3 regions of the Lysobacter claricitrinus genome follow, and region 3 is predicted to be linked to each of the others. Evidence: predicted binding sites of a transcription regulator. Region 3 holds the regulator's gene; each other region holds the start of a gene.
What was found. Region 3 encodes HrcA, which represses chaperone genes, less so after heat shock. Its sites were predicted from a motif close to TTNGCACTCNNNNNNNNNGAGTGCNAA; they were not measured.
Positions count from the first base shown of each region.

Region 1 (10,394 bases), on a different contig from region 3:
GCTGCGACGTACGCCGCGTGCGGCGGCGTCGTCGAGCACGAACTGCGCGCCCGACGGTACGAAGGCGAAGGTTGCCGCGGTCGCGGCGGCGAGCGGCGTACTGGTGCCGGTCAGCGCGAGCGACACATCGGCATCGCGGAGATGTCGGTTCGCGTCGACGCGCAGCGCCGCCCTGTTCGATGCAACCAGGCGATAGCGTGCGTCGCCGGGCTTTCCTGGCCAACGCAATGTCGCCGCGTCCAGCCAGTACGCGCGTGCATCGGTGCGGGCGTCGGCGGCGGCCGTCAGCGTCGACCACGTCGCGCTCGCGTTGCAGTCGGCCGCGGACGGTGCGCGCGCGAAGGCGATGCTGCTCGCGGCCAGTAGCCCTACGCCGAGCGACAACCTGGCCATGCGGTGTAGCGGATCCGGTCGGCGAGCGCTCGCGCGCTCGATCAAGTGCGAGCCCGACGCATCGAGGACCGTAGGCACGTCGCGATCATCCGACGCGCGCAACGGTTCAACCAAGCCGCGCGAACAGCGCGCCATGCGCCGGCAGCTGCAGGCGATCGCCATCGATGCGACCGGTCGCGATGCCCGGCGCGTCCATCGACGTCGTCGCGCCAACGCCCAGCGTGCATTCGACCGCTGCGCCCGACACGTTGAACGCGAGCAGCAGGCGCTCGCCGTCGTGTTCGCGCACGAACGCGAGCACCGGCTCGGGCGTGTCGAGGAAGCGGATCGATCCTTCGACGAGCGTGTCCTGCGAACGGCGCCAGCGCAGGAACGCGCGCACGGCGTTCAACACCGACGCCGGATCTGCCTCCTGCCGGGCGACGCTGCGTGGACCGTGAGTCGGTGCAACCGGAAGCCACGGCGTGCCGTCGGTGAATCCGGCGGACGCGCCGCCGTTCCACGGCATCGGCGTGCGGCAGCCGTCGCGCCCCTTGAAGGTCGGCCAGAACGTGATGCCGTAGGGATCCTGCAGCAGCTCGTACGGCACGTCGGCTTCGGGCAGGCCGAGCTCTTCGCCCTGGTACAGGCACACGGAGCCGCGCAGCGAGCACACCAGTGCGACCAGCTGGCGCGCGAGCACGTCGTTCGCCTGCCCGTCGCCCCACCGCGTGACCGCGCGTTCGACGTCGTGGTTGGAGATCGCCCAGCATGGCCAACCGTCGACCATGCTCGCTTCGAGACGCTCGACGGTGCCGCGGATGTAGGCGGCGGTGAAATCGTTGGTGAGCAGCTCGAAGCTGTAGCCCATGTGCAGCCGGCCGGGGCGTACGTACTCCGCCATCGTCGCCAGCGAATCTTCCGACGAGATTTCGCCCAGCGCGGCGACGTCGGGATAGCGATCCATCAATGCGCGCACGTCCTCGAGGAGGGCGACGTTCTCGGGCTGCGTGTTGTTGTAGTGGTGGTACTGGAACGCGTACGGGTTGTCGGGCGAGAAACCGCGGCCGGTGCGCAGGTGTTCGGGCTTCGCCGGGTTGTCGCGCAGGCGCGCGTCGTGGAAGCAGAAGTTGATCGCGTCGAGGCGGAAGCCGTCGACGCCGCGATCGAGCCAGAACTTCACGTTGTCCAGCTGCGCACGCTGCACGGCCGGATTGTGGAAGTTGAGGTCGGGTTGTTCGGTCAGGAAGTTGTGCAGGTAGTACTGGCCGCGACGCGACTCCCACTGCCACGCCACGCCACCGAACAGCGACATCCAGTTGTTGGGCGGCGTGCCATCGGGTTTGGCGTCGGCCCACACGTACCAGTCGGCCTTCGCGTTGTCGCGGCTCTGCCGGCTCTGCTTGAACCATTCATGTTCGGCGGAGGTGTGGCTGAGCACCTGGTCGATCATCACCTTCAGCCCGAGCGAATGTGATTTCGCGAGCAGGCGGTCGAAGTCCTCGAGCGTGCCGAACATCGGATCGACTTCGCGGTAATCCGCGATGTCGTAGCCGAAATCGGCCATCGGCGACTTGAAGAAGGGCGAGATCCAGATCGCGTCGACGCCGAGGCTGGCGACGTAGTCGAGCTTCTCGACGATGCCGGGCAGGTCGCCGATGCCGTCGCCATTGGTATCGAGGAAGCTGCGCGGGTAGATCTGGTAGATCACCGCGCCTCGCCACCAGGTCTTCTTCGCCATCGAGACCTCAACAACCCGTTGCGTGAACGACCGTCCCGGTCGCTGCGCGTCGTTCCGCGCGTGCCGCGGGAGGATTCCACGCGGGCGGTGGAGGATGACGGCACGTCGGCGCGGCTCCGCGCTGAATACGTTTGCAGCGGAAATTGTGCAGGCGGAGCGCTGTCTACCATGCCGCGCACATCACGTTCGTGTGCTTCGCGTCGCGATGTCGATGTTGCAGCGCACACCGGTTTCTCGCGAACGACGCGTCACACTCGCCGCACGACACGGCGCGCGGCGTGCCTTCCTCACCTCAGGGCGGTTCATGAATCCCACTACGCAGTCCAAGCCACGACTCTCGTTCTGGCAGATCTGGAACATGTGCTTCGGCTTCCTTGGCATCCAGTTCGGTTTCGCACTGCAGAACGCCAACGTCAGCCGCATCTTCCAGACGCTCGGCGCGGACATGGACGCACTGCCGATGCTGTGGATCGCGGCACCGCTCACCGGCCTCATCGTGCAACCCATCGTCGGCCACTTCTCCGATCGCACCTGGACGAAGCTGGGCCGACGTCGCCCGTATTTCCTGGTCGGCGCATTGCTGGCGACCGTCGCGCTGCTCGCGATGCCGAACTCGCCGACGCTGTGGATCGCCGCCGGGCTGCTGTGGATGCTCGATGCGTCGATCAATATCTCGATGGAGCCGTTCCGTGCATTCGTCGGCGACCAGTTGCCGGTGAACCAGCGTGCGACCGGCTACTCGATGCAGAGCTTCTTCATCGGCGTCGGCTCGGTGGTGGCGAGCGTGCTGCCGTACGTGCTCGCGCACTTCGGTGTCGCCAACACCGCCGATGCGGGGCTGGTGCCGGATACCGTGCGCTGGTCGTTCTATGCGGGCGGCGTGGTGCTGGTCGCCGCGATCGGGTGGACCATCCTGCGAACGCCGGAATATCCGCCCGAAACGCTGCAGCAGTGGGACGAGGCTGTTCCCCTGCGACGCCGGGGCGGCAACACGTCGACCACGCGGCTGGTGGCGACGCTCGCCATGGTGCTTGGCGCATGCGGCCTCGCTGCGATTCTCGTGAACGGCTTGGACAAGTCGCTGATCATCTTCGCCGGCCTCTTCATCGTGTTCGGTGCCGCCTTCCTCCTGCGCAGCTTCATGCGCGGCCAGAATTTCTTCACCGACGTGCTCGACGACATGAGGGACATGCCGACGTCGATGGCGCAACTGGCCGTCGTGCAGTTCTTCTCGTGGTTCGCGCTGTTCGCGATGTGGATCTACACCACGCCCGCCGTCGCCGACCTGCACTTCCACAGCACCGACACCACGTCCGCCGCGTACAACGAGGGCGCGAACTGGGTCGGCGTGCTGTTCGCCGCCTACAACGGCTTCGCCGCGATCGCCGCCGTCGTCATTCCGAAGATGGTGGCGCGTTGGGGCCTGCGCACCAGCCATCTGATCAACGCGGTGCTGGGCGGCATCGGACTGGTGTCGATCATGTTCATTCGCGACCCGCACTGGCTGCTGCTGTCGATGGTCGGCGTCGGCTTCGCGTGGGCGTCGATCCTGTCGCTGCCGTATGCGCTGCTGTCGGACAGCGTGCCGGCGAAGAAGATGGGCGTGTACATGGGCATCTTCAATTTCTTCATCGTGATCCCGCAGCTGGTCGCGGCCAGCCTGCTCGGCTTCCTGTTGAAGGCGATGTTCGGCGGGCATCCGATCTATGCGCTGGTGATCGGCGGCATCTCGATGGTGGTCGCCGGGCTGTGCGTGTTGCGCGTGCGCGAACCGCAGGCGCGTGCGGCTCGGCTGGCGGTGACGCCGTGACGCGCGTGCTGGCGCTCAGCGCCGCCGTCGCGTTGGCGTTGCCGATCGCGGCGCAGGGCCGCGACGCGCGGGTCGACGCGCGGCAGTTCGTCGGCACCACCGAGCCGTTCGCGAGCGACGCGATCTACTTCGTGATGACCGACCGCTTCGTCAACGGCGATCCGTCGAACGACCATCGCGACCAGGGCGGCAAGACGCTGCACACCTTCGATCGCCCGACACCCGGCGCACCCAAAGGCCACAGCGACAACGTCGGCTACATGGGTGGCGATTTCAAAGGCGTGCTCGACAACGCCGACTACATCCGCGACATGGGTTTCGGCGCGGTGTGGATCACGCCCATCGTCGACCAGCCCGACGAAGCCTTCACCGGCGGCGATCCGGTGAAGTGGGGCGGCTTCTGGACCGATCGCGGCAAGACCGGTTACCACGGCTACTGGGGCGACAACTTCTATGTACTCGACGAGCACCTGCCGAGCGCAAACCTAGATTTCCGCGGGCTCACAACCGGTTTGAAGCAGCATGGCCTGAAGACCGTGCTCGACATCGTCTGCAACCACGGCTCGCCGGCGTTCACGATGCCGAAGGACCAGCCGAAGTACGGAAAGATCTACGGCCCGCATGGCGAGCTGCTGGCCGATCACCAGAACCTGCCGCCGTCGAAGCTCGATCCGAAGAACAACCCGCTGCACCGCTGGTACAACACCGGCGGCGGCATCGCGCAGCTGTCGGACCTCAACGAGAACGAGCCGGCGGTGCTCGACTATTTCGTCGGCGCGTACTCGCAGTGGATCGACCAGGGCGCGGACGCGTTCCGCATCGACACCATCGGCTGGATGCCGAATTCGTTCTGGCATGCGTTCACCACGCGCATCCGGGCGAAGCATCCGGGCTTCTTCATGTTCGGCGAAGCCTTCGACACCGACGCCGCGACGATCGCCGCGCATACGTTGCCGCGCAATGCCGACGTCAGCGTGCTCGACTTCCCGTTGAAGGATCGGCTGGTCGAGGTGTTCGGCCGCCAGCAGAAGGGTTACGAGCGGATCGCCGAACGCCTGTATCTCACCGATGGCCCGTACGCCAATCCGTACGAGCTGATGACGTTCTACGACAACCACGACATGGCGCGGCTCGACGCCACCGACGCCGGCTTCATCAACGCGAACAACTTCCTGTTCACAGCGCGCGGTATTCCGGTGATCTATTACGGTTCGGAGATCGGTTTCGAACGCGGCGCTGTCGAGCACACCGGCAATCGCAACTACTTCGGCCAGCAACGCATCGACGAAGCCAGGCGCAATCCGATCCACGCGGCGCTCAGTCGCATCGCGCACGTGCGCGCGCAAACGCCGGCGTTGCAACGCGGCCTGCAGCTGAACATCGAGTTCAAGGACGATCGCGCGGCGTTCTACCGGGTGGTGCAGAGCGGCGACGTCGCCCAGACGGCGCTGGTGCTGCTCAACAAGGGCGACAAGCCGGCGGACTTCCACGTCGACCGTTGGATGCAGGCGGGCACGTGGCGCGCGCGGATCGCGGGAACGAACGTGCAGGTCGCGAACGGCGGCGCGTTGTCGGCGACCGTGCCGGCACACGGCGTCGAGGTGTACGTGCTCGATGGCGCCGTGTCGAATGACGACCTGCGCACGGCACTGCAAGACGCGGAGCGTCGCAAGTCGCGCCAATAAGGCGTTACGCGTTCAGCCGAGCGTGAACGAGGATTTGCGCACCACCAGCGACGCCGGGAGCATCGCGCTCTCGGCGTGTTCGTCGCGCACGAGCTGCATCAGCGTCGCGACCAGCAGCTGGCCGGCCTTGGTCGTGTCCTGCATCACCGTCGTCAGCGGCGGCGTGGTGAAGCGCGCCATCGGGATGTCGTCGAAGCCGACGACCGAGACGTCGTGCGGAATGCGGATGCCCGCCTCGTGCAACGCGCGCATCGCGCCGATCGCGATGAGGTCGCTGGCGCCGAAGATCGCGTCGAACGGGCGCCCGCGCGCGAGCAGCTGCCGCGTCGCGATGTAGCCGGCTTCCTCGCTGGTCTCGGCATCGACCTGCAATGCGGGATCCATCTTCAGCCCGGCGGCCTCGAGCGCGGACGCGCAGCCGCGGTAGCGGTCGAGGAATTCGGGGTAGTGCGACGAGGCGTGGCCGACGAACGCGACCGTCCGACGTCCGCATGCAAGCAGGTGCTCCCCCGCTAGGCGTCCGCCGTGGACGTTGTCGCAGCCGATCGACACGCCGGGCTGGTCGGCGTCGACCGCGCCCCAGCGCACGAAGTGCGTGCCGCGCTCGACCAGCGCGGAGAGCTTGTCGCGGTAGAGCTCGTAGTCGCCGTAGCCGAGCAGGATCAGCCCGTCGGCCTTCATCGAGTCCTCGTAGTCCGAATGCCAGTCGTCCGAGAGCTGCTGGAACGAGACCAGCAGGTCCTGCCCGTGGCGGGCGCAGGCGCGGGTGATCGAGCCCAGCATCGACAGGAAGAACGGGTTGATGTGCGACTCGTCCGGCGTCGGGTCCTCGAACAGCAGCAGGGCGAGGGTGCCGGACTTCTGGGTGCGCAGGCTCGAGGCGCGGCGGTCGACCTTGTAGTTGAGCTCGCGGGCGACGGACTCGACCCGCTTTCGGGTCTCCTCGTTCACCAGTGGGCTGCCGCGGAGCACGCGGGACACGGTCGCTTGCGATACACCCGCCCGGAAGGCGATGTCGAAGGAGGTCGGCCTGGTTCGTTTGGTCATGCCGGCGGGAGTGTAGCCGCCGCCGGGCGCGGCACCGCCGCACCCTGCCATCGGTCAGGGCTGGAAAAGCGGCCGTAGCGCCCGCATGCCTGGGACTCAGTCCCATACCGCCGGTTTTACGCGACTTGAACGGGCCGATCGGCAGCATTCCGCCTTCGTCGTCCCACACATGCAACGGTCCGGAACTCCTGGACCCTTTAGCAGTCCAACAGCCCGACTGCTAACCTACGAGCCTATGACCCAGACAGCCTCCACCGCTCTCGTTCCCAACAGCCTGCCGGCCGTTTCGGCGGTCGGGCTGAGCCCGCTCGGCTCGCTCGAGGCCTACATCGGCGCGGTCAACCGCATCCCGGTCCTCACCGTGGACGACGAACAGCGCCTCGCGCGCCAGTTCCGCGACAGCGAGGATCTCGACGCCGCCCGCGAACTGGTGCATTCGCACCTGCGCTTCGTCGTGCATGTCGCGCGTGGCTACAACGGCTACGGCCTCGGCATCGGTGACCTCATCCAGGAAGGCAACATCGGCCTGATGAAGGCGGTGAAGCGCTTCGACCCGGACCAGGGCGTGCGCCTCGTCAGCTTCGCGGTGCACTGGATCCGTGCGGAGATGCACGAGTTCATCCTGAAGAACTGGCGCATCGTCAAGGTCGCCACGACCAAGGCGCAGCGCAAGCTGTTCTTCAACCTGCGCAAGAGCAAGACGCGCCTGGGCTGGATGAATGCCGAGGAAGTCCGCGCCGTCGCCGCCGACCTCAATGTCTCCGAGCGCGAAGTGCTTGAGATGGAGTCGCGCCTGTCCGGCCGCGACATCGGCTTCGACGCGCCGGACGATGGCGACGAGGACGGTCCGCCCTCGCCGGTGGCGTACCTGCGTGCGCAGGGCGAGGATCCGTCGCAGCTCTACGAGCGCCAGGACGAGGAAACGAGCCAGCTCGACGTGCTGCGCGACGGCCTGTCGGAACTCGACGCACGTTCGCGCGACATCATCCGTCGCCGGTGGCTGGACGAGGACAAGGTGACGCTGCAGGAACTCGCCGACGAATACGGCGTGTCCGCCGAACGCATCCGCCAGATCGAGGCGAACGCGCTCAAGAAGATGCGGGCGTTGTTCGCGGCGTAACTGTTGCGTACATCTGCGACGCAAAACGGCCCGGGAAACCGGGCCGTTTGCATTTCCGTGCTCGCGCCCTGCTCAGTGCGCCGGCGACGGCGCGGCACGCGTCGGCGTCTGGGTGAACTGCGGATCCTGCCGCTGCGCCTGCACGTTCACCGCGACCTCGTGCAGCTGGCGGCTGCTTTCGGCGACCGATTGCGTGGATGCCTGGCGCGTGCTGATTGCGCCGGTCGAGTGATTGAGCCCGGGCTCGTCGCGCATCGCGCCGATCTGCACGGCGCGCACAAGGGTGCCAGCAGAATTGAACTCGACGCGGTCGACGCGCGTGATGCCGTCGCGCACGAGTTCTGTCGTCAGCGCGGCGGCCATGCGTTCGCTGTGCGGACCGGATGCGACACCGCGCGCGTGTTCGGCTTCGCGCACCTTTTCGAGCGTGCGTTCATAGAGCGCGTGGTGAGGATTGGTTCGCGAGGTCACGAGCGACGCTTCCGCGGCGTGTAGCGCCGTTTGTGTCTTCGGGCCGAAGCTGCCATGGGCGTCGAGATGGTGATCGCGCTGGAAGGCTTGCAGCGCTTCGCGGGTGTGTTGCCCAAAATGGCCGTCGGCCGCGATGTGGTGGCCGTGCGCGTCCTTGTAGCCGAGGCGGTCGAGCGCGCGTTGTAGTGTCGCGACCTCAGGACCGCTCTCGCCGGACGTAAGCGCGCCGTCGGTCATCGCTGCCGGCCTTTCGGATCGATGCGTGCTTGGCGCGTGAGCCGCCAGCGTGTTCGGGGCAGCTTGGTCGTGCGTCGGCGACGATCCCGTTGCAGCTGTCCACGCATCGGCCGGCGTGAGCCCCCTTTCGATGGCCGCACGATAGTCGTTGCGCATGGACGTAAGCGCCGCGCCCGATTGCTCAAGCGTGATGCTCGCGTGGTTCGGGGGGGGATAGTGGCTTTGGCCGCCTTTGGCGGGATCGCCAAAACTTGCCCATTCGCAGGCCATGGCGTGCTGCGCGTCGGTCAGGGTCGCCCCCGGCTTGCCTGCGATGTAGTCGTGAACCGCGGGGCGTCGCTGCCCGATCAAGTAGTCGAACAGGATCCTGTCTTGGAGGTGCGGCGTGAAGCGCGCATCTGGATTCAGATGCATTGCAACGGCGGCATCCGCGAGGGTGGCGGGAATCATTTGATACTTGCCAACCGCGAATAGGCGGTCTGGATGCGAGCCGGGCAAGTGCTGCAGTGCCTAGACCTGCCCAAGTGTCATAGTGCTCAGATCGATCGGACGATCGGGCCCGCGAACGTGGTGGTGGCCGTCGGAGTCCGTATACGTGCCGCGGTTGTACGCGTTGTATCCGGCCGCGCCGGACTCTCCACGTCGCATAAGTTCCTGTAGTGGATTGACATTCATTGCAACCTCCTGTCGTCAATGTGGTGTAGCCATGCCATCGCGCAGCTGGCTACTTCGAAGGGTTGGTGACCGTCCAGGACGCGACCTGCAGGTCGCCTTCGCGCCCCGGCTGATTCCAAGATTCGATGTCGCCAGAACCGCCAACCTCGAGAACGCGATGGTCAGCGCTGTTCTCGAAGCGGGTGAGAAGCTGCCCATCGCCGCTGTACGCACTCAATTCCGGCATCTCCGTGCACACCCGGCAACGCGAGGCATCGGCGTCGCAGATCTCCTTGAAGTTGGCGCCAACGACGTTGGCAAGGCAGTCGGCATCGGGTTTCGGTTGCCAGCCTTGCTCCATGGCCTTCGCTCGAAAGCGTGCGTATGCCATGCCGGGTGAAACGCCGCTCACTGCCTCCGTGGAATGCGGCGTGGCCTCCGAAGCAGGCGCGGCATTGGGTGAGCTTTGTGCGGGGTGGGCGACTGTCGCCTCGGCGTGAGCTGCCGCCGTCGATGCGGGCGGCCGACTGCATGCCGTCAATGACAATGCGATGGAAGTGGCGACTAGCGCGAAGCGGTGCATGGAGCTCCTCCTTGAACACGAAAAATGCCGCCTCGGGCGAGTCAGCCAAAGGACGGTGCTTGGATGGGCGAGGTCACGATCGCGAGGGCTTCCAGCCATGCATTGCATATGCATGGCGAACGCGCAGCGTCGCGGAGGCTGAGAATGTGGATGCAGGTCGCAATGCGCCGGCGTCGCGGCGGAGACACCTGTGCGGCGATGACATATGCCCATCCTTGGGAGCGTCGAATCGTGGTGACCTAGCCTACCCGCGACCCCAGCAACGTTTCCAGCTTCACCTGGTCCTGCGCGAACTTGCGGATTCCGTCGGCGAGCTTCTCGGTCGCCATGGCGTCTTCGTTGTGCTGCCAGCGGAAGTGCGCTTCGTCGAGATACGCCGGTGCGTTCGTGCGACTGCCGTCGTCGATGAGTGCGCGATCGAGCGTGGTGTCGCTGGACTGCAGTTCGGCGAGCAACTCCGGCGAGATCGTGAGGCGGTCGCAGCCCGCCAGCGCGGTGATCTGGCCGATGTTGCGGAAGCTCGCGCCCATCACGACGGTGTCGTAGCCGTGGCGCTTGTACCACTGCCAGATGCGGGTGACGGACTGCACGCCGGGATCGTCCTGCGGGGTCGTCGGTTTCGCGGCGCCGTTGGCGATGTGCCAGTCGTAGATGCGGCCCACGAATGGCGAGAT
Region 1 is NZ_BAAFZV010000001.1:537,641-548,034, reverse strand. It holds gene ACKTTN_RS02400 (alpha-1,6-glucosidase domain-containing protein) at 1-393, opposite strand, end outside; gene ACKTTN_RS02395 (alpha-glucosidase family protein) at 500-2,113, opposite strand; gene ACKTTN_RS02390 (MFS transporter) at 2,418-3,923, shown strand; gene ACKTTN_RS02385 (alpha-amylase family glycosyl hydrolase) at 3,920-5,608, shown strand; gene ACKTTN_RS02380 (LacI family DNA-binding transcriptional regulator) at 5,621-6,655, opposite strand; gene rpoH (RNA polymerase sigma factor RpoH) at 6,891-7,775, shown strand; gene ACKTTN_RS02370 (XVIPCD domain-containing protein) at 7,848-8,981, opposite strand; gene ACKTTN_RS02365 (hypothetical protein) at 9,208-9,720, opposite strand; gene tal (transaldolase) at 9,960-10,394, opposite strand, start outside.
Region 1: the regulator HrcA is predicted to act here: its motif matches at 6,853-6,879, upstream of rpoH (RNA polymerase sigma factor RpoH).

Region 2 (10,394 bases), on a different contig from region 3:
GCCATCGCGATGCGGAAGCTCAGCGCCTGTCGCACCTCATTCAGGGCGCGCAGTGCGTGCTCGGTGTCGTCGATGTCGTGAACCGCGGCGGCGCAGGCGGCGCACATCTCGTCGCGCGTCGGGAGCGCACCGGCGATGCGCGCGTCGAGCAATTCGTCGAGCAACAGCGGATAGGCCGCGAGCCGTTCCGCGAGCAGTGCGTTGTGCGCGACAACGTCGACGAGGCGTTCGAGGGCCGCCGGCTGTTCGTCGAGCAGCGCGAGGTACGCGCTTCGGCGCAGCACGTTCGCGACCAGCGCAACCAGCCTGCGCATCGCCAGCAGCGGCTCGCGCGACTGCGCAGCGCCGTGCAGCAGCGCAGGCATGACGCGATCGAGCCGTGCGCGCGTGGCGTCGGAGAGCGCGTTGACGGCCGGCGACCGCGAAAAGTCGCGCAGCAGCGCATCGGCCTCGTCGGCCTGGGGAAAACCGGCGTCGGCGAGCGTCGCGGCATCGCCACCACCCGGAAGCGCGCACCAGTAGGTCGCGAGCGCATCGGGCGCTGCGGCGCGTTCGCGCGGCGCGAGCAGGGCGTTGAATTCGGTCGTTACCCGCGAGCGCACCGCATCCAGCGCGGCGCGGAATTCGTCCCAGTCGCGATGCCCGAGCCCCGTCGCAATGCGCTTACGCGTGACCTCGTCGTCCGGCAACGCATGGGTCTGTGCGTCGCGCAGCATCTGCAGGCGGTTTTCGACGCGGCGCAGCGTGCGATACGCGGATGCGAGCGCATCGCCCGTTTCGGCGTCGACATGGCCCGCGCCCACCAGCGCACGCAACGACGGCAGCAGCCGACGGCCGCGCAGCGTGGGCTCGCGGCCGCCACGAATCAGTTGCAGCGCCTGCACGAGGAACTCGATCTCGCGGATGCCGCCGGGGCCACGTTTGATGTCGTCGACGAGCTCGCGACGCGCGACCTCGGCGGCGATGGACGCCTTCATCGTGCGCAGGCCGTCGAGCGCGCCGAAATCGAGATAGCGCCGATAGACGAACGGCCGCAGCGTTTCGAGGAACCGCTCGCCCGCGTCGATGTCGCCGGCGACGGGCCGCGCCTTCTGCCAGGCGTAGCGCTCCCAGTCGCGGCCTTCGCGCTGGAAGTACTGCTCGAGCGCAGCGAACGACCAGGCCAGCCGCCCTGCGCTACCGAACGGCCGCAGGCGCAGGTCGACGCGGTGCGAGAAGCCGTCGGCGGTGACCTCGTCGAGCAGCTTCGCCAGTTGCTGGCCGAGGCGGGTGAAATAGCCTTCCGCGTCGAGCGGACGCGGTCCGTCGGAGTCGCCACCGTTCTCGTACGCGTAGACGAGGTCGACGTCCGAACTGAAATTCAGCTCGCCGCCGCCGAGTTTGCCGAGTCCGAACACGACCAGCCGCTGCACGCGGCCGTCGGCGTCGCGAACGTGGCCGTGGCGCGCGACGAACTGTGCCTCGATCGCCTCCATCGCCAGCGACAGGCAACGCTCGGCAAGTTGCGTGCTGCCCGCCAGCGTCGCGTCGACGTCGTCGAGGCCGTGCACGTCGCGCCAGATGAGGCGCGTCGACGCAGCGGTGCGATAGCGGCGAAGCTGCGACGGCCAGTCGCCGGGCATTGCGGGATCGAGCGACGGTTCGGCGACGGGCGTTGCGCCGTCGTCCGCGAGCAGTTGCGCGAGCAGCGCGGCATCGCGCGCAAGCACGTCGATGGCGAAGTCGCTGGTGCGGGCGATCGCGGCGATGCGGTCGCGGGCGGCGTGGTCGACGGCGAGACGATGGACCGCGCGCTCGACCGCGGCGTCGACGGCATCCGCGGCGCGGGTCGGTTCGCTCATGCGCGGCATTCTGTCATGCGGCCGCTGCGGAGCCGGGACGAAAAAAGGCCCGCTGGCGTTGCCACCAGCGGGCCCTTGCTCCCTCCCCCACGTCGGGTGCATGTCTATCGTTAAAGACACGTGATGGGGAATGCACGCTGCAGCGCAGCAAAATTTGTACGGTTCAGGCCGGCCGTCCTTGGCCGGCCCTGTTCACCGGGTCAGCGGGCGACCGTGATGACCGGCGAGTTCCAGGTCTCCCAATGCGCCGGGTTCGCCGGATCGCCGTTCGCCTTCAGCACCTGCAGCAGCACCGTGTAGCGACCGTTCGGCACGACGTAGGTGTTGCGGCCCTGCGTCGTTGTGCCGTCCCACGAGAACGCGTAGAAGCCGGTCGCCGACGAGTTGCGGCCGAAGTACGTGGTCGACAGCGCCATGTGCCACGAACGACCGGTATTGGCGTCGCGCACGTCCATGCGGATCGCCGACGACTGGTGGTCGAAGTGGATGAGGAAGAACGGCACGTCATTGCCGGCCATCGAATACGTCGCGCCCGACGGCTGGTTGAAGTACGAGTTGCCGGTGAGCTTGGCGAGCCACGGGAAGCCGTTCGCCGTCGGCACCAGCACCTGGCGCGTCTGGTAATCGCCGATGTAGCCCGAGAACGGCACGCGCAACGTGCTGCTGCCATCGTTCGGCGTCATCACCACGTAGCCGCCGTAGATGCCGCCGTCGATGCCGAGGCCTGTCTGCGCCGGCGTGATGGTGACGTTGACCGACGCCGTGCCATGCGGCGCGACCGTCACGGTCGGGGCGGAGAAGGCCACGTTGACGCCACCGCCGATGAAGTACGACGGGGTGAACGTGCTGCCGTACGTGCCGATCGATTGCACGCCGCTCAACGTGTAGGTGACCGGCGTGGAGCCGCCGTTGTTGAACGTGAGCGTGCGGGTCTGCGGGCCCGCCTCGCCCTCGCCCAGCGACAGCTTGCCCGGCTCGACGCGCGTCGCTTCGACGATCGCACGATCGATGTGCAGCATGCCGGCGCCGGCGCGATGCGTGGCCTCCAGCAGGCCCAGGCCCGGCGAACCGGACCACAGCGACGGCTGCGCGGTGTTCTGCAGGATCGAGCGGACGGCCTGCGACGGCGTGTGCGGCAGCGCCTGCAGCAGCAGCGCGGCGGCGCCCGCGACGTGCGGCGACGACATCGACGTACCGCTGAGCGAGGCGTAGCCGCCGAGTTCCAGCGGGAAGGTCGAGTAGATCGAACCGCCCGGTGCGCCGATGTCGGGCTTGAGCGTGAGATCCGGCGACAGGCCCCACGACGAGAACGACGAGATCAGGCCACCCGTCGGGTTCGGCTGCGACACATGGAAATTGCCCCACGTGAGCTGCGTCGGCCCTGCGGCGATGCGCCCATCGATCAGCGCGCCGTCGGCGGCGCTGATGCCCACCGTCGGGATGTTGATCGACGGCGTGCCGGCGACGGTCGGATTCAGCGCGCCCGCGGCGTTGTTGTAGAGCAGCACGCCGATCGCGCCGGCGGCCTGTGCATTGGACGCCTTGATGTAGAACGAGCACGTGCCGCGACGGATCAGCGCGACCTTGCCTGCGAGGCTGTTGGCGGGCAGCGCCGCGCAGCCATCGTCGGGCGTGGACGTCGTGCCCGTGCGCGCGAGCGGCGCACTGCCCGACGTCGGCGGCGGCGGCGCGCCGGTGGCGGCGTTGAAGCCGACCTTGGTGGCGTCCGGCGAGATTGCGAACGCGGGCTGCGCGATGCCGATGTTGTCGTACGACGCGACGCCGATGACTTTGTCGCCGACGCTGGGCGCGCCGAGCGAGTACATGCCGGTCGCGCCGTCGTTGCCGGCCGACGCGACGACCACGACGCCGCGGTCGACGAGGCGCGACGCAGCCTGCGCCGTCGGATACTGCGGCCACTGGTAGGCCGAGCCGATGCTCATGTTGAGCACCTGCATGTGGTCGGCCTGCGCGCGTTCCATCGCGGCAAGCATGATGTCCGCGGACGTCGAACCCGCGCAGCCGAACACGCGGTACGCGCCAAACGACACCTTGGGTGCGACGCCCTTGACCTGGCCGTTCGCGCCGATGATGCCGGCGACGTGCGTGCCGTGGCCCGCGCAGTCGTCCGGACGTGCATCCGGCACCGGGACCGGGTTCGTGCCCGCGTCGTACGCATCACCCACGAAGTCCCAGCCGGCGACCACGCGCGCGCTCGGGAATGCGGTGCCGCCATTGACGCCGCCACCGCCGAACGCCGGGTGGTCGATGTCGATGCCGGTGTCCATCACCGCCACGCGCACGCCGGTGCCATCGAGGCCCAGGCTGCTCTGCGCGACATCTGCGCCTGTCATCTGCAGCGCGGTGTAGAGGTCCGGATCCGACGTGGAACCCGGCGTGGTCTCGGGCATCGCGATCGTCTCGACCGGATAGATCGCCTTGACGCCTGGCATGTGCGCGATCGTGCTCAGCTGCGCGCGCGACACCGTCACCGAGAAGCCGTTGAACAGGTTGTCGAACGCGTAGTTCTCGACGTACTTGACGCCCGCGTTGCGCGCGGCGGTGCGGAACGTCTGCTTCTCGCTCGCAAGCATCGCCGCGGAGCCGCGGTCGGCCAGCGGCGCGTTGCTGAGTTCGACGAACCAGCGCTGCGGCGACTCGTCGACCGGAGCGGCGTTGGGGTCGACGGTCGGCGACGGCGCGTCGGGCTGGAGGAACGTGACCGGGAGACCGTCCGCGGCGAGCGCTGCCATGCAGGCACACGCTAGGACGGATAGAGCCAGGGTGGAAGACTTCTTCACGGCAAACCTCGTCAGTTCGGGGGGATAGGAGCCACTGGACGGTGGTTGAACGCAGCCCCCTGCCGGGACAGGACGGGGTGGGGGCCGAGATTTAGCCTATCTTCACGAAACGCGACTTGGGTCACATTCCTGTCGCCCTGCGACGAACGGTCGGACAGGTTCATGAGCGCGCGGAGGCCAACTTCCGGCGGGCGCGCCGAGCCGGCGCCAGCGGTCGTCATCGGTCGGCAACGGCGTCGATCCCCCCGGCGATTCGCGCAAAGAAAAAGCCCCGCCGAAGCGGGGCTTTTCGTCTTGCGGGACAGTCGTGATCGCAAGCGGGTTCCCGTGGCGCGCGGCGGCGCGCTGGAGTAACCCGAAAGCGAGCGTGACCGCGGCCCGGCAGCGATCAGAAATCCATGCCGCCCATGCCGCCCATGCCACCGCCGCCGCCCATGGCCGGCTCGTCCTTCTTCGGCAGCTCGCCGACCATCGCTTCGGTCGTGATCATCAGGCCGGCGATCGACGCGGCGTTCTGCAGCGCGGTGCGGGTGACCTTGGTCGGATCCAGGATGCCGGCCTCGATCATGTCGACGTACTCGCCGGTCGCGGCGTTGTAGCCGAACGAACCATTGCCCTCGACGACCTTGTTGACGATGACCGACGGCTCTTCACCGGCGTTCGTCACGATCTCGCGCAGCGGCGCTTCCATCGCGCGCAGGGCGATCTGGATGCCGTGGTTCTGGTCTTCGTTGGCGCCGGTCAGGCCCTTGATCGCAGCCTTGGCGCGCAGCAGCGCAACGCCGCCGCCCGGAACGATGCCTTCCTCGACCGCAGCGCGGGTCGCGTGCAGCGCGTCTTCAACGCGTGCCTTCTTTTCCTTCATCTCGATCTCGGTCGACGCGCCGACCTTGATCACCGCAACGCCGCCGGCCAGCTTGGCCACGCGCTCCTGCAGCTTCTCGCGGTCGTAGTCCGAAGAGGTCTCTTCGATCTGCGCCTTGATCTGCTTGATGCGGCCTTCGATGCCACCGGTTTCGCCGGCGCCGTCGATGATCGTGGTGTTCTCCTTCGAGACCTGCACCTTCTTCGCGCGGCCGAGATCCTTGATCGTCGCCTTCTCGAGCTGCAGGCCGACTTCCTCGGAGATCACGGTGCCGCCGGTGAGGATCGCCATGTCCTCGAGCATCGCCTTGCGACGATCACCGAAGCCCGGCGCCTTGACCGCGCACACCTTGACGATGCCGCGCAGCGTGTTGACGACGAGTGTCGCCAGCGCTTCGCCTTCGACTTCCTCGGCGATGATCAGCAGCGGCTTGCCGGCCTTGGCCACGCCCTCGAGGACGGGCAGCAGGTCACGCACGTTCGAGATCTTCTTGTCGTGCAGCAGGATGAACGGGTCGTCCAGTTCGGCCTGCATCGACTGCTGGTTGTTGATGAAGTACGGCGACAGGTAGCCGCGGTCGAACTGCATGCCCTCGACGACGTCGAGCTCGTTCTCCAGGCCCGAACCGTCTTCAACGGTGATCACGCCTTCCTTGCCGACCTTGTCCATCGCCTGCGCGATGAGGTCGCCGATGTTCTGGTCGGAGTTGGCCGAGATCGCACCGACCTGCGCGATTTCCTTGCTCGTCGACGACGGCTTGGAGATGTTCTTCAGCTCGGCGACGGCGGCGGTGACCGCCTTGTCGATACCGCGCTTGAGGTCCATCGGGTTCATGCCGGCGGCGACCGCCTTCATGCCCTCGCGGATCAGCGCCTGCGCGAGAACGGTCGCGGTGGTGGTGCCGTCACCGGCGTTGTCGGACGTGCGCGACGCGACTTCCTTCACCATCTGCGCGCCCATGTTCTCGAACTTGTCGGCGAGCTCGATCTCCTTCGCGACCGACACGCCGTCCTTGGTGATCGTCGGCGCGCCGAAGCTCTTCTCGAGCACGACGTTGCGGCCCTTCGGGCCGAGCGTTGCCTTGACGGCATTGGCGAGCACGTTGACGCCGCGCAGCATCTTGGCGCGCGCGTCCTCACCGAAACGGATTTCCTTGGCAGCCATTAGCAGTTACCTCAAAAAGAAAAATTCAGAAGGGAATGCGGTGATTCGAAGAAAGGCCGCGATCAGCCGAGGACCGCGAAGATGTCGTCTTCCTTCACCACCAGGTACTCGGTGCCGTCCAGCTTCACTTCCGTGCCGCTGTACTTTCCGAAGAGCACCTTGTCGCCGACCTTGACCTTGGGCGCGCGCACGTTGCCGTTGTCGAAGGCCTTGCCTTCGCCGACCGCGACAACCTCACCCTTGATCGGCTTTTCGGTGGCCGAATCGGGGATGACGATGCCACCGGCCGAGACCTTTTCTTCTTCCATGCGCTTGATGACCACGCGGTCGTAGAGCGGCTTGATGTTCATGCACGAACCTCCGGCTGAGGGTTTAAGTGGTTGAAATAACAGCGAAAGACGGGGAATTTTAGCAGTCGACCGTCGCGAGTGCCAAACCCGCGGCGTACTGCGCCCGCATCGCGGACGGGGCGGGATATGGGATGCGCGGCGCGGCTTTCAAGGGCGGCGGCGCGAAAAAGATCGAGTGGCGGCGCCGGGCAGCGGCCGCGGGCGCACGAAACGCGCAGGCAAAAAAAGAGCGCGTCCCGAAGAAACGCGCTCTCGGTTTTTGAGGACGGCCATCCAAGCTCGCGCAATCCGGCGCGTCTCCCCAAGAACCCGTGACCCCATGTCAGTCGACGGTCCGTGTCGACGTGGGGCGATTGTGGGCGGTTCACGTCACCCGCGCTACCCCGCCGCTACCGATAGAAACGTCCGATTCCGGTAGCGGATGGAAACCGGACACTTATGAAATCGTATTCATTACCCGATTTCATCGACTCTTCATCCAAGACTGTGACCTGAAGCGCACCTCATGAAGGTTTTATTGGTAGCGAGGTGAAAACCGGTAGACTCGGCCTTGCAGCGTCATTTCAACTGACGCGGAGCGTCACTTCCGATGAATTCGCAGCAGCGGATACGCCTCGCCCGACGCCACGCCGGCCTGTCGCAGTCGGCACTGGCCGAAACCGTCGGCGTCCAGCGCAGCGCCGTGAGCCACTGGGAGGCCGTGCAGGGCAAGAGCCCCAGCATGTCCAACCTGCGGCGCGTCGCCACCGTTACCGGCGTGCAGTTCGAATGGCTGGCGACGGGCCGCGGACGGATGGCGCTGTCGCATGAAGACACCATGGACGGCGTAGCCGCGGTCGACGCCACGATGGTCGACGAGCCGCTCGAGCTGCGGATGCTCAACGCGTTCCGCAGCCTGCCGCCGCGGAGCCAGGCGCCGCTCGTGGAATTGATGGAGCAGATGGCCGCCTTGCGCACCGGGCGTTCGCGAAGCGCGCGTCGCGAGGTCTGAGGGCCCGGCGCAGCCGCTCGCTACAATCGCCGGATGCACGTCGTCGTCCTTCATTGCACCTGTCCGGACGCGGCGAGCGCCGATCGCATCGCGACCGCACTGGTCGACGAACGCCTCGCCGCCTGCGTGCAGCAGCTGCGGGGCGTGGGCTCGACGTATCGGTGGGAAGGCCGTGTAGAGCGTGCCGACGAAGTCCTGCTGCTGATCAAGACCGCGCATGACCGCATCCCCGCCGCCATCGCCCGCGTACAGGCGCTGCACCCCTACGACGTGCCGGAACTGCTAGCGCTCGACGCCAGCGACGGCGCGCCCGCCTACCTCGACTGGGTCGTTGCCCAGAGCCGTCCCGATGCCTGACACCTTGCGCCGGATCGCCGGCACCTGCCTTCTCCTGCTCGCCGCATGGGCGCCGCGCGCGCATGCGATCACGCCCGACCAGCTTCCGCCGGTCGACAGCGTATTCGTGCCGAGCGCGCGCTACACGGACGGCGCGATCGAAGTGCGCTGGACGATCGCAAAGGGCTACTACCTCTACCGCCACCGCATCGGCGTGCAGGCGGACGCCGGTTTCGACGCGGGCGCGGTGCGCCTGCCCAAGGGCGATGCGCACCACGACGAATTCTTCGGCGACGTCGAAACCTATCGCGACGCACTCGTCGCTACGCTGCCCGGGACGCCATCCGCCGCGAGCACGGTGGTGACGATCAAGTACCAGGGCTGCGCCGACGCCGGCGTCTGCTACCCGCCGCAGACGCGTCGATTGACCGTCGACCTGCCTGCCGCGACGTCGCCGTCGGCGACTGCGCTCGGGCGTTCGCCGTTCGCGCTTGCGCGCGGGGCGGCAGCCGGCGTAGATGCGGCGCCGTTGCCGGCGGACGCCGCGTTCCGCTTCGAAGCGATTCCCGGCACGTCGAACACAGTGCTGGCACGTTTCTCACCGGCGCCCGGCTACTACCTCTATCGGGACCGCACGACGTTCCGCCTGGACACCGCGTCGCGCGCCGCCGGATTCGCGCTCGGCGCGCCGCGCTGGCCGCCGGCGCGCGCGCATCACGACGAGCACTTCGGCGACGTGTCGGTCTACTTCGATCCGGTCGACCTCGCGCTGCCGGTGACGCGCACCGCCTCGAACGCACGCACGATCAGGATCACCGCACGTTTCCAGGGCTGCCAGACCGACGGCATCTGCTATCCGCCGATGCAGCGCACGGTCTACGTCGAGCTGCCGGCGGAGGGAGACGGTCCTGCGCCGACGTCCGATACATCGACGTCCACGACAGTCGCGACAGCGGGCGACGCTGTCGCGACCACGTCGGCCGTATCGACGGACGTCACCAACGCTGCCACACCCGTAAAAACCGAGGCACCGACCCTGCTGCCCGCGCGTCAGGCGCCACCCGCGGCACGCACGGTCGCCGCAAGCGGCGCGATGTCGGCGTTGCTGCTCGCGCTGCTCGGCGGTCTCGTGCTCAACCTGATGCCCTGCGTGCTGCCGGTGCTGTCGCTGAAGGCGTTGTCGCTGGCCGAAAGCCATTCGCCGACCGTCGCGCGCCGCCATGCGTTCGCCTACACCGCCGGCGTCGTGTTGAGTTTCCTCGCGCTGGGCGGGCTCGCGCTCGCGCTGCGCCATGCCGGGCGCGCCTTGGGTTGGGGCTTCCAGCTGCAGGAGCCGGTGGTAGTCGCGGTGCTGGCGCTGGTGATGTTCGCGCTGGGCCTGAGCCTGTCCGGCGTGTGGCATGCGGGCGGGCGCTGGACGGGCGCCGGCCATTCGCTGACGCAGCGCAGCGGCATCGCCGGCGATTTTTTCACCGGCGTGCTCGCGGTGGTCGTCGCCACGCCGTGCACCGCGCCCTTCATGGGCGCCGCGCTGGCGTGGGCGTTCGTGGCGCCGACGATGCTCGCGCTGGCGGTGTTCGTCGCGCTCGGCCTCGGGCTGGCGCTGCCCTTCATCCTGATCGGGCTGCTGCCCGGGCTCGCCGCGCTGCTGCCGCGGCCAGGCGCGTGGATGGAAACGCTGAAACAGGCACTCGCCTTCCCGCTCTACCTGACCTGTGCGTGGTTGTTGTGGGTGCTTGGCCGCCAGCGTGGGCCGGATGCGATCGCATGGACGCTCGCCGCAGCAGTCGCCGTGGCGTTCGCGGCCTGGGCATGGAACCGCACGCATCACCGTGGCCGGGCGTGGGGCGTTGCGGCGCTCGTCGTCGCACTCGTGGGTGCAGGCATGGCGCTGGCGACCGTGCATCGCCTGCCGCGGCCCACCGCGGCGCCCGCCGCAGATGCCGCCCACGAAGCATTCAGCGACGCGCGCCTCGCCGCGCTGCGCGCCGAGGGCCGCGTGGTCTTCGTGAACATCACCGCCGACTGGTGCGTCAGCTGCAAGGC
Region 2 is NZ_BAAFZV010000003.1:383,237-393,630, reverse strand. It holds gene glnE (bifunctional [glutamate--ammonia ligase]-adenylyl-L-tyrosine phosphorylase/[glutamate--ammonia-ligase] adenylyltransferase) at 1-1,850, opposite strand, end outside; gene ACKTTN_RS13715 (S8 family serine peptidase) at 2,042-4,594, opposite strand; gene groL (chaperonin GroEL) at 5,031-6,671, opposite strand; gene groES (co-chaperone GroES) at 6,734-7,021, opposite strand; gene ACKTTN_RS13700 (helix-turn-helix domain-containing protein) at 7,611-8,012, shown strand; gene cutA (divalent-cation tolerance protein CutA) at 8,046-8,369, shown strand; gene ACKTTN_RS13690 (protein-disulfide reductase DsbD domain-containing protein) at 8,362-10,394, shown strand, end outside.
Region 2: the regulator HrcA is predicted to act here: its motif matches at 7,080-7,106, upstream of groES (co-chaperone GroES).

Region 3 (10,394 bases):
TCGACGTGCTCGAACGGGCGCAAACGCGCCACATGACGGCAGAGGACATCTACCGTCGCTTGCTCGAGGATGGCGAGGACATCGGCCTGGCGACCGTCTACCGCGTGCTCACCCAGTTCGAAGCGGCGGGTCTCGTACTCAAGCACCATTTCGAGTCCGGGCAGTCGGTGTACGAACTCGACCGCGGCGACCACCACGACCACATGGTCGACGTCGACACCGGCAAGATCATCGAATTCGAAAGCGCGGAGATCGAAGCGCTGCAGCAGCGCATCGCTGCCGAACACGGCTACGAGATCGAGGCGCACTCGCTGGTGCTGTACGTGCGTCGAAAGAAGAAGGCCTGATTCGCCCCTTGACGGCGCGGACCGCGCCGTCGCGGAACGTCAATCCACATCCTGCAGAAGGCGTTTCGCGGCAGCGCGCGCCTCGCGGGTGAGTTCGACGCCGCCGAGCATGCGTGCGAGTTCTTCCTGGCGCTGCGCGGGCGACAGCGCGACCACTTCGCTCTGCGTCACGCCGTCGCTCTTGGATTTCATAACGCGGTAGTGCGAATGGCCCTGCGCGGCGACCTGCGGGAGATGGGTGACGCATAGCACCTGGCGGCGGTCGCCGAGTGCGCGCAGCTTCTGGCCGACGATGTGCGCGACCGCGCCGCCGATGCCGGTGTCGACTTCGTCGAAGATCATGGTCGGAACGGCATCGAGGCCGAGCGACGCGACTTCGATCGCGAGCGAGATGCGCGCGAGTTCGCCGCCGGAGGCGACCTTGCGCAGGGGGCGCGTCGGCTGTCCGGGATTCGCGCTGACCATGAACTCGACGCGCTCGGCGCCGTTCGGGTCCGGGCGATCGCCACCGGTCGTCTCGAATGCGACGTCGAATACGCCGCCGCCCATGCCGAGCTCGCCCATGAGTTTCGTGGTTTCGGACGAGAGCGAACGCGATGCCGTGGTGCGCGCCCCGGTGAGTTTCGTTGCCGCGGCGAGCCAGGCGTCGCGCGCGCGCACGATCTCGTCGTCGAGTGTCGTCAATCGTTCGCCGGCGCTGCGCAGCCCTTCGAGCTCCTCCTGGATCGCGTCCCGGCGCGCGGCCAGCTGCTCGGCCTGCACACGGTGCTTGCGTGCAAGTTCGTGCAGGCGGCCGAGGCGCTGCTCGAGGCGATCGAACGTGCTCGGATCGACGTCGAGATCGCTGCGCACGCGATCGAGCGCGGCGATCGCTTCGTCGACCTGGATCGTCGCGAGGTCGAGCATGGCGTCGACTTCGGTGAGGCGCGGTTCGTGTTCGCTGGCACGCGCGAGTTCGCCGCGTACCTGGCCGAGCACGCGCGAGATCGACGGGCCATCGTCGCCGCCGAGGCGCGAAAAGGCGTTGTCGCACGCGGCGATCAGCGCGGTGGCATGGCCGAAGCGGCGGTGGTCGGCCTGCATCTTTTCGAGGCTCTCGGGCTCGAGATCCTCGCGCTCGAGTTCGTCGAGCTGGTGCTGCAGCCATTCGACGCGGTCGGAGACGTCGCCCTGCGACGAAAGACGCTCGCGCTCGCGCAGGAGTTCGCTCCACGCCGCGGCCGCGGTCGCGACCTGCGCGAGTTCCGCGTCGTTGCGGCCGAATGCGTCCAGCAGCGCGAGCTGGCTGGTCCGGGAGAGCAGCGCCTGGTGTTCATGCTGGCCGTGGATTTCGACCAGATAGCCGGCGAGCTCGGTGAGCTGCGCGATGGTGGCCGAACGCCCGTTGATCCACGCCTTGGAACCGCCATCGGCGCGGATGACGCGCCGGATGCGACAGATACCGGGTTCATCGTCGTCGTCGAGTTCGTTCTCGCGCAGCCAGTCGCGCGCGGCGATCGCGTCGGCGAGGTCGAACGCGGCGAGGAGTTCGGCGCGATCGGCGCCATGGCGGACGACGCCGCTGTCGGCGCGCAGGCCTGACAGCAGCCCCAGCGCATCGACCAGCAGCGACTTGCCGGCGCCGGTTTCGCCGGAGATCACCGTGAGGCCGGGGCCGAACTCGAGCTCGGCTCCGGTGACGACGGCGAACTGCTTCAGCGAGAGTTGGGTCAGCATGGCGCGAATTGTGCCCGGGCCGGCGTCGCACGCGAAGCGACGCAACCGCTTGCACGCCGACGGCCCGCAGCTTATAGGTCCGACATGAGCCGCCGCCCCCTCGACCCCAGCCAGGATCCCCGCGCACGCCAGCTGCTGCGCACGCTGATCGGGCGCTACATCCGCAGTGGCGAGCCGGTCGGGTCGCAGACGCTCGCGCGGCACGCCGGGCTCGACGTCAGCGCCGCGACCATCCGCAACATCCTTTCCGACCTGGAGGACGCGGGCCTGCTCAGCGCGCCACATACCTCGGCCGGGCGTATTCCCACCGCGCAGGGCTACCGGCTCTTCGTCGACTCGCTGCTGCAGCTGAGCCCGCTGCCCGATGGCGAAATGGCACGCCTGCGGGGCGAATTGCCCGCCGGCACGGGCACGCAGGCGCTGCTCGGCAGCGCGACCGAGCTGCTCTCGGCGATGACGCATTTCGTCGGCGTGGTGAGCGTGCCGGGTCGTGAGCAGTTCGCGTTCCGGCGCATCGAGTTCGTCGGTATCGACGAACAACGCGTGCTGGCGATCCTCGTGTTCTCCGACGGCGACGTGCAGAACCGAATCATCCAGTCGCGGCGTCCCTTCGAGCCAGGCGAGCTGGAACGCGTTGCGAACTACCTCAACCAGCACTTCGCCGGACGGCCGCTCGCCGACATCCGCGCGGTGCTGCTGCATGAGATGCGCACCGCGCAGGACGAACTGCACAGGCTGATGGGGCGGTCGATCGAGCTGGCCGAGCAGGTGCTGGCGCCCAGCGACGAGGACATGCTCGTCGCCGGGCAGACGCGGCTGATGGGCGTGCAGGAACTCGCGGATGTCGATCGCCTGCGCGAGCTGTTCGAGGCGTTCTCGCGCAAGCGGGAGATCCTGCAGCTGCTCGAACGCACGGCGCAGGCGCCAGGCGTGCGCATCTTCATCGGCGAGGAGACCGGGCTGGCGCCGCTGGACGGCGTGTCGCTGGTCACCGCGCCGTATGTGTCCGGTGGACGCGTGCTCGGCGTGCTGGGCGTGATCGGGCCCACCCGCATGGCCTACGACCGGGTGATCCCGGTGGTACAGGCGGCTGCCGACGTCCTCGGCGATGCATTGAGGACCGCCGATCGCGGTGGCTGAGCCTTGAATCGACGGTGGCCGGCCCCATAGCTCGCCCCGGCGCGCGAACCGCGCGAAGGAGACAGGCCTGCGATGACCACCGAACAGACCGTGCCACCCGGCGCCGACCCGGCGCAGACGCCTGCGGGCGATGGCGCAATGAAGGATTGCTGCGCCGCGCTGCAGGCCCAGCTCGACGCGGCGAGCGCCGAACTGACCCAGATTCGCGAGGATTCGCTGCGCGAACGCGCCGACCTCGAGAACCAGCGTCGCCGCGTGGCGCGTGACGTCGATACCGCGCGCAAGTTCGCGAACGAGCGCCTTCTCGGCGACCTGCTGCCGGTCATCGACAGTCTGGAGGCGGGTCTGGCGCAGGCGGGCGCGGATGCCGGCGCGTTGCGCGAGGGCATGGAGCTGACGCTCAAGCAGCTGCTGAAGGTGGCGTCGGATAACGGTCTGGTCGCGGTGGACCCGAAGGGCCAGCCGTTCAACCCCGACCACCACCAGGCCATGAGCATGGTTCCGGCGGGCGACACCCCGGACAACCACGTCGTGCAGGTCTACCAGAAGGGCTGGCTGCTGAACGAGCGGCTGTTGCGGCCCGCGCTGGTGGTGATCGCGCACTCCTGATCGCCCCGGGCGCCTTGAACCGGCGCCGGCGGTCCATAGATACGGCTTATCGGCGCGCAGCGCCCCCGACTTACGAATTGGCAGGAGCAACCCATGGGCAAGATCATCGGTATCGACCTCGGCACCACGAACTCGTGCGTCGCCGTGATGGAAGGCGGCAAGGCGAAGGTCATCGAGAACGCGGAGGGTGATCGCACCACGCCGTCGATCATCGCGTACACCAAGGACGGCGAGATCCTCGCCGGCGCCTCGGCCAAGCGCCAGGCGGTGACGAACCCGAAGAACACCTTCTACGCGGTGAAGCGCCTGATCGGCCGCAAGTTCACCGACGCCGAAGTGCAGAAGGACATCGGCCTCGTCCCGTACAAGATCACGCAGCACGAGAACGGCGACGCGTGGGTCGAGACCGCCGACGGTCGCAAGATGGCGCCGCAGCAGATCTCGGCGGAAGTGCTGGCCAAGATGAAGAAGACCGCCGAGGCCTACCTCGGTGAGACCGTCACCGAAGCGGTGATCACGGTGCCGGCGTACTTCAACGACTCGCAGCGCCAGGCGACCAAGGACGCCGGCCGCATCGCGGGCCTCGACGTCAAGCGCATCATCAACGAGCCGACCGCCGCCGCGCTCGCGTACGGCCTCGACAAGTCGGGGGCCGATCGCAAGATCGCCGTGTACGACCTCGGCGGCGGCACGTTCGACGTGTCGATCATCGAGATCGCGGAAGTCGACGGCGAGAAGCAGTTCGAAGTGCTCGCCACCAACGGCGACACGTTCCTCGGCGGCGAAGACTTCGACAAGCGCGTCATCGACTATCTCGTCGACGAGTTCAACAAGGACCAGGGCATCGACCTGCGCAAGGATCCGCTCGCGCTGCAGCGCCTGAAGGACGCCGCCGAGCGCGCGAAGATCGAGCTGTCGACCGCGCAGCAGACTGAAGTGAACTTGCCGTACGTCACCGCCGATGCTTCGGGCCCGAAGCACCTCAACATCAAGTTGACGCGTGCCAAGCTCGAAGCGCTGGTCGACGACCTGGTCAAGAAGACGATCGAGCCGTGCCGCGTGGCACTGAACGACGCCGGCCTGCGCGCGTCCGACATCACCGAAGTCATCCTCGTCGGCGGTCAGACCCGCATGCCGAAGGTGCAGTCGGCGGTGGCCGAATTCTTCGGCAAGGAGCCGCGCAAGGACGTCAACCCGGACGAAGCGGTCGCTATCGGCGCGGCGGTGCAGGGCGGCGTGCTCAAGGGCGACGTCAAGGACGTGCTGCTGCTCGACGTGACCCCGCTGAGCCTCGGCATCGAGACGCTCGGCGGCGTGTTCACCAAGATCATCGAGAAGAACACGACCATTCCGACCAAGGCGTCGCAGACGTTCTCGACCGCCGAGGACAACCAGTCCGCCGTCACCGTGCACGTACTGCAGGGTGAGCGCGAGCAGGCGCGTTACAACAAGTCGCTGGCGCGCTTCGACCTCACCGGCATCGACGCCGCGCCGCGCGGCATGCCGCAGGTCGAGGTCACGTTCGACATCGACGCCAACGGCATCGTGCATGTCACCGCCAAGGACAAGAAGACGGGCAAGGAGCAGAAGGTCGAGATCAAGGCGGGCTCGGGCCTGTCCGAGGACGAGATCAAGCGGATGGTCGAGGACGCGGAAGCCAACCGCGACGAAGACCGCAAGTTCCAGGAGCTCGTGCAGGCGCGCAACCACGCCGATGGCCTGATCCACATGACCCGCGGCGCGATCAAGGAGCACGGCGAGAAGGTGCCGGGCGACGCGATCGGTCGCGCGGAAACGGCGATCGCCGACCTCGAGACCGCGATGAAGGGCGACGACAAGGACCAGATCGAGGCGAAGAGCCGCGTGCTCGAGGAAGCCGCGCAGTCGCTGCTGGCCGTCGCGCAGGCGGGTCAGGGCGGTGGCGACGATGCATCGGGTGGTGCGAATCCGGGCGGTGCGTCGCGCAACGACGATGTCGTCGATGCCGAATTCACCGAGGTGAAGGGCGACGACGCCAAGTAAGATGGTGTTGCGAGGCGCCGGTCATCGACCGGCGCCTTTGCTTCGACGGGGATGGCGATGAACAAGGGGCGGCTCGAAGCGTTCAGCGATGGCGTGCTCGCCATCATCATCACCATCATGGTGCTGGAGCTGCGCGCGCCGGTCGGAAGCGATCTCGCATCGTTGCGACCGTTGCTCCCTGTGTTCGTCAGCTACGTTCTCAGCTTCATCTACATCGGCATCTACTGGAACAACCACCACCACTTCCTGCGCGCCGCGACGCGGATCGACGGACGGGTGATGTGGGCGAACCTGCACCTGCTGTTCTGGTTGTCGATGTTCCCGTTCGCCACCGCGTGGATGGGCGAACACCACGACGCGGCGACCCCGGTCGCGGTCTACGGCGTCATGCTGTTGATGGCGGCGGTGGCATGGCTTCCGTTCCAGGCGTCGCTGATGCGCGCCAGTGGAAGCGACTCGACGCTGTCCCGGGCGGTGAACCCGTGGGGCTGGAAATCCGTTCTACCCGTTGTGTTCTATCTCTCCGGCGTCACGCTGGCCTTCGTCAACACCTGGGCGGCACAGGCGATGTACGCCGCCGTCGCCGTGATGTGGTTCGTCCCCGACCGCCGCATCGAACACCGCATCCAAGACATGGCGCACCATGAGCAAGCGTGATTACTACGAAGTCCTCGGCGTCGCCCGCGATGCCAGCGAAGAGGACCTGAAGAAGGCCTATCGGCGCGCCGCCATGAAGCACCATCCGGATCGCAATCCGGGTGACAAGGCGTCCGAGGAAGCGTTCAAGGAATGCAAGGAGGCGTACGAGACGCTCGCCGACGCCAACAAGCGCCGCGCGTACGACGCCCATGGCCACGCCGCGTTCGAACACGGCATGGGCGGTGGCGGCGGTGGGCCGGGTTTCGCCGACATGGGCGACATCTTCGGCGACATCTTCGGCAACATCTTCGGTGGCGGCGCGCAGCGCGGGCCGCGTCGCGGCGCCGACATCGGCTACGTGATGGAGCTGGGTCTCGAAGAGGCCGTGCGGGGCATCGAAAAGACCATCGAGATCCCCACCCTCGAAGAGTGCGACGCCTGCGACGGCAGCGGTTCGGAGGACGGTCAGCTCGAAACCTGCGGCACCTGCCAGGGCCGCGGCCAGGTCCGTTTCCAGCGTGGCATCTTCTCGATGCAGCAGGCCTGCCCGCATTGCAGCGGCCGCGGCAAGATCATTGCGAACCCCTGCGACGAATGCGGCGGACAGGGACGCGTCGAGCGCACCAAGACGCTGCAGGTCAAGATTCCCGCCGGCGTCGACAGCGGCGATCGCATCCGCCTCGCGGGCGAGGGCGAAGCCGGTCCGGCGGGATCGCCGCCAGGCGACCTCTACGTCGACGTGCGCGTGCGCGAGCACGAGATCTTCCAGCGCGACGGCGACGACCTGCACTGCGAAGTGCCGATCCGCATCTCGCAGGCCGCGCTCGGCGACACCATTCGCGTTCCGACGCTCGGTGGCGAAGTCGAGCTGCGCATCCCGGCGGAGACGCAGACCGGCAAGATGTTCCGCCTGCGCGGCAAGGGCGTGCGCTCGGTGCGCAGCCGCAGCGAAGGCGACCTGTATTGCCGCGTGGTCGTGGAGACGCCGGTCAACCTCACCGTCGAACAGCGCGAGCTTCTGGAGAAGTTCGAGGCCACGTTCGTGGGTGAGACGGCGGCGCGTCGTCATTCGCCGCGCTCGTCGACGTTCCTCGACGGCGTGAAGGGGTTCTGGGAACGGATGACGGGCTAAGCAAAGGCGTTCCGTACGCGAAAGCGTCCAGCCGTTGCGAACGCCATCGCGGATAGCGATGGCTGGGCGACCGAAGAATCTCCAGCGCCTCGCCACACTCGTCCAACCGTCCTGTGTCGCAAACAAGCGCAACAAGAAAAAAGCGGGCCCCGGCGCGTTTTTTTTTTTATGCCTGATGCACGTTCAATCCGGATGCGACGCATTGTCGTCGCGACCTGCACCGAACCGCTTGTCCAAAGCTCCGAGCACCCGCTTCAACCCACGCGAGAACCTCCCGCGCTTGGTCTTGCGCAGCTTCTCGTCCTCGCTGGTCAGCCACGCCACCTGCACGACGCGGCGCTCGCCCTCGAACGGCAGATGGCCGTGGAACGAGTTTTCCTCGCGCTTGAAGGCGGCCAGCGTGCCGTACACAGGGCGGATTTCCGGTACCACCAGCGCATCGATGTCGTCGATCTTGCCGAGGAACCGCAGGCAGCCGTCGCTCGTCGCCGGCCAGTCGGCGTTGAGATAGAGCAGGGCGGTGACGATTTTCGACTTGCTGTCCGTATGGATCGTGCCGTGGCGACGATTGAGCGAGCGGCACAGCGTCGCCAGCGTCGGTTTGTCGCCGAGCCCTTCGATGCCGAGCTGCCTGCCGACCGCGTCGCCGAACGCCTTCGACGTCATCTGTTCGACCACCGCGCGCATCGACGGGCCGCAATCTTCGGGCGCGTACGGAAAGAATCCGGCGCTGCGATAGCGCGGGAAATCCGACTCCAGCTCGCCAGCGGCATCGCCGGGCAGTACGTCGTCGAGCACGAACAGCGGAAACGGCGTCGACGGGCGATCGGGAATCGGCGCCTGCAGGCGTTGCATGTCGAGCAGTGCGTCCATGTCGGCTCCGGCAGAGGTCGCCGCGATTTTACGCGCGCTTGTCGCATCGCTCGACGGCCGCTAGCCTCGCGCGATGACCGAACCGACCCGACTGCTGATCCACGGCGCTTCCGGACGCATGGGCCAAGCCCTGATGCGGCTCGCGGCCGAACGCGACGATGTGCGCGTCGTCGCGGCCGCAGCGCGACGACTGCCGGCCGAGCTGCCACCTGGCGTGCTCGGCATGGATGCCGCGTCGCTCGATCGCGCCCCGCCATTCGACGCCGCCATCGACTTCAGCCTGCCGGAAGCGTTCGACGCCGCGCTCGATCTGTGCGTGCGCCGCGGCGCGGCCTTCGTCTCGGGCACGACGGGGCTATCGGACGCGCAGCGCGCGGCGATTTCATCGGCGGCGTCGACGATTCCCGTCGTCTGGGCCGCGAATTTCAGCCTCGGCGTCGCGGTTCTCGGCGACCTGGTCGAGCGCGCCGCGCGGGTGCTGGCCGACTGGGACTGCGACATCGTCGAATCCCACCACGTCCACAAGAAGGACGCGCCATCCGGCACGGCCCTGGCCCTCGGCGCTCGCGCCGAAGCCGGCGGCGCGCAGCCGCGTTACGCATCGTTGCGGGCTGGCGACATCGTCGGCGAGCACATGGTCCAGTTCGCCACGGCGGGCGAGCGCATCGAACTCGTCCACCGCGCAACGAACCGCGACATCTTTGCGCGGGGTGCGTTGCACGTCGCGAGGCGGCTGCACGGACGGACGCCGGGCCTGTATCGGGTCACCGATCTGCTCGACTGACGACGATTCCACTGCAGAACCCGCGACTGCCGCTGGAACCGCCGGCGCCTTGCGTCTAGAATTCCCGCTCGCCTGAAGCCCTTCGTCGGACCGGTCCCGCACCGCGTCCGCGATTTTCTGCAGCCGCGATCCGGCGCATGCAGGGGCTCGGCATCCTCTGGCAGCACAGGCGATCCCCGTGAATCAACCTGCGATCCTCGCGCTCGAAGACGGAACGATCTTCGAGGGCGTTTCGGTCGGCGCGCCCGGCCTGTCCGTCGGCGAAGTCGTGTTCAACACCGCCATGACCGGCTATCAGGAAGTGGTGACCGATCCGTCGTACGCGCGGCAGATCGTGACGCTCACCTATCCGCACATCGGCAACACCGGCACCACCGACAAGGACGACGAGGCGAAAACGGTGTGGCCGGCCGGCCTGATCGTCCGGCACGTGCCCAAGCGCCCCAGCAACTGGCGCTCGCAGCTGTCGCTGCCGGAGTGGCTTGCGTCGAAGGGCGTCGTCGCGATCTCCGACATCGATACCCGCAAGCTCACGCGCATCCTGCGTGACCGCGGCGCGCAGAACGGCGCACTGATGGCGGGCGAGATCGATGCGGACCGAGCGCTGGAAGGTGCGCGCAAGTTCCCGGGCCTCAAGGGCATGGACCTCGCCAAGGAGGTCTGCACGCGCAGCGCCTACGAATGGCGCGAGACCGAACTCGATCTCGACAAAGATTCGTTCGCGCAGACGGCCGGTCGTTTCCACGTCGTCGCCTACGACTTCGGTGTGAAACTCAACATCCTGCGCATGCTGGCCTCGCGCGGATGCCGCATCACGGTGGTGCCGGCGCAGACGCCCGCGTCCGACGTGTTCGCGATGAAGCCTGACGGCGTGTTCCTGTCGAACGGCCCGGGCGATCCGGAACCGTGCACGTACGCGATCGAGGCGACGCGCGAATTCCTCGCCCGCAAGCTGCCGCTCTACGGCATCTGCCTCGGTCACCAGATCCTCGGCCTTGCGGTCGGTGCAAAGACGCTGAAGATGAAATTCGGCCACCACGGCGCGAACCATCCGGTGCAGGACCTCGACAACGGTCGCGTGCTGATCACCAGCCAGAACCACGGCTTCGCGGTCGACGAAGCGACGCTGCCG
Region 3 is NZ_BAAFZV010000002.1:803,639-814,032, forward strand. It holds gene fur (ferric iron uptake transcriptional regulator) at 1-347, shown strand, start outside; gene recN (DNA repair protein RecN) at 387-2,063, opposite strand; gene hrcA (heat-inducible transcriptional repressor HrcA) at 2,148-3,203, shown strand; gene grpE (nucleotide exchange factor GrpE) at 3,276-3,812, shown strand; gene dnaK (molecular chaperone DnaK) at 3,906-5,834, shown strand; gene ACKTTN_RS08615 (TMEM175 family protein) at 5,892-6,491, shown strand; gene dnaJ (molecular chaperone DnaJ) at 6,478-7,605, shown strand; gene ACKTTN_RS08625 (2OG-Fe(II) oxygenase family protein) at 7,789-8,478, opposite strand; gene dapB (4-hydroxy-tetrahydrodipicolinate reductase) at 8,552-9,262, shown strand; gene carA (glutamine-hydrolyzing carbamoyl-phosphate synthase small subunit) at 9,441-10,394, shown strand, end outside.